Regions from separate parts of the Paenibacillus sp. NPDC058367 genome, predicted to be linked through region 1. Evidence: predicted binding sites of a transcription regulator. Region 1 holds the regulator's gene; the other holds the start of a gene.

Region 1 (3,427 bases):
TCAGAAACACAAAAGGCTGTAACTTTGCAATCGCAGAAAGTCACAGCCTTTCAGTTATTCGTTATGATCTTAGACTACCGTTTAAGCAGTCCATCAAATGATTCTTGCGCCTTACGACGGATTGCTTCCTCATCTAGCGTTACACATTCTCCATGTTTTACAACCTGTTTACCATTCACCCATACATGCTCAACATCCTTGGCACTGGCAGAGTATACAGCATGAGACAACAGATCTGTGTGTGGTAGCAAATGCGGCTGGTCTATATCAATCGCGATAAAGTCCGCTTTCATGCCAACAGCGAGTCTACCCACATCATTTAAAAAGATAGACTTTGCGCCATACTCTGTAGCTATACGCAGCGCTTCCGGAGCTGGAACAGCCGTCGGATCACCACTTACACCTTTATGGATGAGGGCTGCAAGACGCATCTCTTCAAACATATCCAGGTTATTATTGCTTGCCGCACCATCTGTACCCAGTGATACCTTCACACCAGCCTTTAGAAGATCCGTAACCCGAGCCACTCCACTAGCCAGTTTCAGATTACTTCCTGGGTTATGAGACACGCCTACATCATGACGAGCCAGTATCTCGATCTCTTCATCATTCAAATGAACGCCATGTGCAACAATAGACGGACGTGTGAACATTCCAAGCTTCTCTAAATGCGCTACAGGCCGAAGTCCGTAATCCACCACATTCTGCTCCACTTCGCGTTTGGTCTCGGACATATGGGTATGCATCGGTAAATCCAAATCATGTGCCGCTTGAACAAACTTAACAAAGAAGTCCGGTGGGCAAGTATATGGGGCGTGTGGCGAGATCATCGTCGTAATTCTACCATCAGCCTTACCATGCCAATTTCGTGCAAAAGAAATCGCTTCCGCAAGCTTGTGATTTTGTACTTCCTCTGGGCATAATCCGATTACGCCTCTCATCAGTACAGAACGAATGCCTGATAATTCGACTACCTCTGCTACTCGATCCATATGATCATACATATCCAAGAAGGTTGTAGTACCACCTTTTAGCATTTCCAGTACCGACAAGGAGGTTCCCCAGTATACATCTTCTCCAGTGAATTTCGCTTCCATCGGCCACATCTTCTCTTGAAGCCACACCTGAAGTGCTAAATCATCTCCATAACCACGAAGCAATGACATTGCCGCATGGCCATGTGTGTTTACCAGACCTGGCATAAACAGCAGACGACTGCCATCAACAACTTGCACATCATCTTCCATTAAAGGCTCTTCTTTTCCTATGTAAGTGATCAAATCATCTTCAATAGTCATATATCCATTCAGAACCGGCTCATCCGTTCCCGGAATAAGAAAACGCCCGCCCTTAATAATCGTTTTACTGCTCTTCATTTCCGGTTTCTTCCTTTCCGTCTTTCAAATAATAAGCAAGGCTTTGCAAATCCGTTGTAAAATCGGCAGCATGAACCCGGATATTCGATGGTGTTTTTAGAATCACTGGTGCAAAATTCAAAATCGCCTCAATGCCAGACTCAATGAGAATATCTGCTACATTCTGCGCTTCTGAATCAGGCACAGTAATGATCCCAATTCGAATACCTTGCTCACGAACCGTCTGTCCAAGCTCCTCCATCGGTTGAACGGTAAGAGAGTTGATTTTCCGCCCTACCTTAGGTGCATAGGAGTCAAATATAGCGGTAATCTTCATAGTATCTTTCAGATAAGCATTGTAATTAGATAATGCATGTCCAAGGTTACCGGCACCTACTAAAGCCACATTCAATTGTTGATCCAGCTTCAGAATATGACGGATTTTTTCAATAAGATAAGTTACGTCATACCCGATACCTTTTCTACCAAAGTCTCCAAAATAAGCTAAATCTTTACGAATTTGAGCAGGATTCAAATCAAGTTTTTGTCCTAGTTCTTGTGAGGAAACGGTTAATATTTCACGTTTCTGGAGATCATTCAAGAAACGCAAGTACACAGGAAGTCTGCGAACAACGGCTTCTGATATTTTATCCGATTTCATAATTTACCTCCTAATTTAAGTGATATTCTGTTCAAATCCTATCGAAATATCTGCACCTCGTCTCAAGGAAGAGCGGTATTCTTATACCGCCCTTCCTTGTAGAGAGATTAATAAGATCGATGACGTTCTTTTCAAGAAACGCCTCCGTCTTCCAACCACTCCGCTATACGAGGAACCATTTGATCCGTAAGCATATGCTCCATTTTCGGGCCAGGCAACGAATAGAGGAAATACTTCCCATAGTGAGATTCGATCACCCTTGTGTCATACACAATAACAATACCCCGATCTTGCGCTGTCCGTACCAGCCTCCCAAATCCTTGCTTGAAGCGAATAACCGCCTGAGGAACAGACAACTTCATGAACGGATTCTTTTTCTGGGCTTGTAATAACTCAGACTTCGCTTCCGCTAGGGGGTGGTTTGGCGGTTGAAATGGGAGTCTCACGATGGCCAAGCATGTTAATGCTTCACCTGGAATATCTACACCCTCCCAAAAGCTGCTTGTTCCTAACAGTACAGAAGCTGCACTGTCCTGAAAACGGCGGATCAGCTTGCTACGACTGCCCCCCTCCACGCCTTGACCTAACACCGTGATCTCTTGTGAGGCTAGAGCCTCTTTCAGAGGATCGTAAACCTGGCGTAGCATCTTGTAAGAAGTAAACAGGACAAGCATCCGCCCACGTGTTGTAATAGCTGCTTCTGCTAGTGACTGTACGAGTGTATCGACAAATCGGGCATCGCCTACACTCCCCTTCACACTTGGGAAATCCCGCGGAATAACTAACAGCGCCTGCTCCCGATACTTAAAGGGAGAAGGCAGGAGTGATGTCATCAGACGCCCCTCTTCCGCAGCTTCATTAAGTCCGAGATTATCAATCATAAACTGGAAAGATTTATCCACAGAGAGTGTCGCCGAAGTTAGTACGATACTTTTCTTCTTGTCGAAAAACAGCTCCTTAAGCTGAGTACTAACATCAACAGGAACGGCATACAGCTGTAGCGATTTACTGCGATAATTTCCATTCGCCTCCAGCCAATATACTACATTCTCATCATTTAATCCCATAAAAAACCGTACTTGCTCACGTATAGAAGCTAAATCCTTAAATAAGCCGCTAATATCGGTAACTAGGCTATCTGAGGAAGATTGACCTTCTTGATCTCGCATCTCATTAAGCATTTTATCACCTTTACGGATAATTTCGCTTAATGTCAGATTCATAGTATTCTCTAAAGCAACCAATTCATCCCAATCTTTCGGTTTACGGGTAGGAAGTAGCCGCATGACTAACTGGCCGGCTTCTCCCGCCGCTGCATCGCTGCGTTCCGGCAAGAGGCTGAATAGTTTATCACTAAGCAGATCCCAGGTTTCTTTTACGGTAAGAAGGTCCGGATAGATTCTATCGATCA
Region 2 (3,427 bases), on a different contig from region 1:
AAGTGCCACTGACAACGAAGCCGGAATAAGCAGACCTGTAGCTCCGTACAAAAAAAGATATACTATGTTTTTCTTGGAACCATAATTTTCAAAAGCGTAGAACGAACCGCGAATCGCAAGAAGAATAACTGCAATACTTCCCGGAACAAGCAGCGCGGAGCCATAATAATAGGCTGTGTCCGGAAAAAATCCGACGATGCCAATATAGAAAAAGATAAAAAATACATTTGTAATCTCCCATACGGGTGATAAATATCGGGAAATCAGACGATTAATGAGATGATCCTGCTTCGTCAAACGGGCATAAAAGGCGAAGAATCCCGCTCCGAAATCAATGGAAGCTATAATTAAATAGCCGTACAAGAACAGCCAGAGCACCGAGATGCCAATTATTTCGTAACTCATCATTCAGTGCCCCCCTTTTCCACAGATTGATTAGGATGTTCCTTCATCCATTTCTCCATCTCAACTTCTGCCGGATTATTGTTGAACAAACGTCTTAGCACGATTACACACATACTGCCGAGTACGATGTACAAGAGCAATAAGGCGAAGAATATAATTCTTACATTCGGTGAAGTCGTGGCAGCCTCCTCTACACGCATATATCCACGGATAATCCACGGCTGTCGCCCAACCTCTGCATAAAACCAGCCCAGCTCTACAGCTAGAAAAGCGAGCGGTGCGATCAGTGCGATGATGCCAAGCATCCACTTGTTAAGCACATTGCGTTTTTTCCAGAACACAAACAGGAAGTACAGGACCGAAATCGCGAGCAGAGCAAATCCGATTCCAGCCATTAAATCAAACAGGTAGTGAACAAGAAGCGGTGGCCATTCTTCCTTGGGGAATTCCTCCAGCCCCGTTACCTCCGCATTAAAGTCTCCAAAGGCCAGGAAGCTGAGCACTTTCGGCAAATGAAGAGCCCCTATCACTTCATGCTCTGCATTCAGCCATCCCATTAGAACCAAGTCCACACCGCTACCCGTCTCAAAATGCCACTCTGCCGCTGCAAGCTTCTCTGGCTGATGCTCGGCCAAAAACTTGGCGGACACATCACCAGCTAATGTGTTCAGCAAGCTGAACAGCAAAACGACCGCCATCATGAGATTCAAGGATTTTTTGTGGTATGCGGACACTCCTTTTCTCAGCATCGCAAAGGCTGCAATCCCGGCTAACAAGGCAGCTCCTGTCAAATAGGCCGAGCTTAATACATGGAACACCTTGGAGAAGGTCGCCGTATTCAGCATCGCTTGCACCGGGTCAATCGCTGTGAATTGGCCCGCTTCCATGACAAAGCCTCCAGGCTGGTTCATGAATCCGTTCACCGTCGTAATAAAAACGGCAGACATGCCTGCCCCGGCGACAATCGGAATCGTCAACAGCCAATGGATATACGGATTTTTAAACCGATCCCACGTATACAAATAAATGCCCAGGAAGATGGCCTCAAAAAAGAACGCGAACACTTCCATGAATAACGGAAGTGCAATAACATTCCCAGCCAGTTTCATAAAATTCGGCCATACCAGGGCTAATTGTAGTGATATGGCTGTACCGGTCACGACACCAACCGCTACAGAAATGACAAATCCCCGAGACCATCTCTTTGCCATAAGTGTATAATGGGGATCCTTTTTGCGGATCCCGATGAACTCTGCAATAGCGATCATTAGCGGTATACCGACGCCAATCGTCGCAAAAATAACGTGGAACCCGAGAGTCAAGCCTGTCACCAGCCTGCTCCATAGCACCGTATCAATTGCCATTCTTTACTGCTCCCTTCAAACGCTGTTCATTTTTCGTCATAACTTGATGCTTATGATTAGGCCGGCTAATTCTGGGGCTGCATTCAATATCAGGTTTAGCAGGGCTCAGCGACATCGTTGCCTGTTCGTTTTAGTATGACGTTCCTCGTTCTTTGCTATGTAAAAAGAGAAAAATTTCACAAAGCAAGAGTTGGCGAGCCTGATTTACCTGATACTGAGCAGTCAAATTAATAACGTGACCTAATGATTAAAATCATCTTATCTTAAATTGCAAGTAATTCAATCACAGATATCTCTTAATCCCTAAATGTTCAAGAAAGGGTCAAATCTTTCTGACAACTCAGTGAATAACATAAAAAGAACCCAAAAGAGCTATTGATTCAATAGCGTATATATGATTTCACAAGTCTCCTCCTACTTCGATGTTAGAAAAAAACAATATTTCCTCATTTTAACCTCTAATATATACCCCCTTCTGCAACAAAAAAAACACTGACTCAAATCATCAGTGTTTTTGAATTAAAGCTAATGTCATCTTCGTCATGACAAATCTTTCTCCATTTCATATTGCTCGATGTATACGTCAAGACCAACACTTTGAAGGAAACGTATAGAATTTGTATCTCTTTTGTCTACATTATTGACGGTGATGATAGAATGTCTCTCTCCCATCCAATGAAATAAGGAACGCCCAAATCCCTGGTTTCTTTCTTCTCGCAAAATACCGAACTGTACAACTGCTCCGTTGGCCGATTTTATTACCGCGTATCCACAAATCTTATTCTCTTCCCTTATCGTGACCACATCGTATAAATGCGGATTTCGTAAAATTGCATGAACAGATTGTTCCCAAGAAGGTTCAAAATTCCAATAAGAATGTACCGATGTCCAATCGAATTCTTCCAGTCGAACCATAGTAATGAATGTATGTCTATGATCGTCCGGAAGGGTGACATCAATACGCCCCTTGAAACAAGCCAATTCTCTATGAATTTGAAATCCTATGGCGGTATACGCTTTTATAGCTTTATCATTCGTTTGAATCACTTCAAGCAAACACTTTTGAATATGAGCTTCTTTAAGGATGGGAAGAGCATGACGATAAATTTGTTCGACTAGCCGTCTCCCTCTATATAAAGGAACGACTCCTGTACCAGTATTAAATGCAGTACTTTCGCCGTTACGATCCCCGATGCCATGCATAACAAATGCAACCAGCTTCTCTTGATCAAAAGCACCAAACGACATCTGATAATTTACTCCCGCACCTGCAAATTTATCAGCTAAATACTCCGAAGAAACATGAAATGGAATTACATAATCGGAGAAGGCTTCGTTAAAGCAAGTTGTAAACTCTTGTAATTCAAGATCCTTAACACTTTTGATCAACATGTAGTTTTTTTCTCCTTTTCTTTTGGTACTAAGTTCTTAATCATCAGCCAATCTCCAATTCATCATTTAGTACGGCCATAGAAAAAAGAATACCCATCTGACTTTCCAAGCTTAGTCGTCTCCGTTCCGTCCACTATCTTGACCGCCTTCAGTAACGATATAATTTGTGTATTCATGAGCTTTGCATCAAATTTGCCCATCTCTCTATCTTCACTATCCACGAGCAGATAGTCGGGCATTGGAATGAAGCCAATCACCGGTATCCC

Evidence for each region. The regulator Rex, encoded in region 1, represses fermentation and respiration genes when NADH is low (regulators of the CRP and FNR family bind a similar motif). The targets are predictions, from matches to a motif close to TTGTGAAATATTTCACAA.
Region 2: a site for Rex is predicted at 1,934-1,951, ahead of ACFWMP_RS16075 (cytochrome ubiquinol oxidase subunit I). Genes of this name have one in related genera too.

Annotation. Positions count from the first base shown of each region.
Region 1 is NZ_JBHXIZ010000003.1:122,198-125,624, forward strand. Features, by position in the region: gene ACFWMP_RS17350 (amidohydrolase) at 75-1,376, opposite strand; gene ACFWMP_RS17355 (redox-sensing transcriptional repressor Rex) at 1,363-2,016, opposite strand; gene dinG (ATP-dependent DNA helicase DinG) at 2,148-3,427, opposite strand, start outside.
Region 2 is NZ_JBHXIZ010000002.1:1,117,507-1,120,933, forward strand. Features, by position in the region: gene ACFWMP_RS16070 (cytochrome d ubiquinol oxidase subunit II) at 1-408, opposite strand, end outside; gene ACFWMP_RS16075 (cytochrome ubiquinol oxidase subunit I) at 405-1,769, opposite strand; gene ACFWMP_RS16080 (GNAT family N-acetyltransferase) at 2,310-3,161, opposite strand; gene ACFWMP_RS16085 (hypothetical protein) at 3,224-3,427, opposite strand, start outside.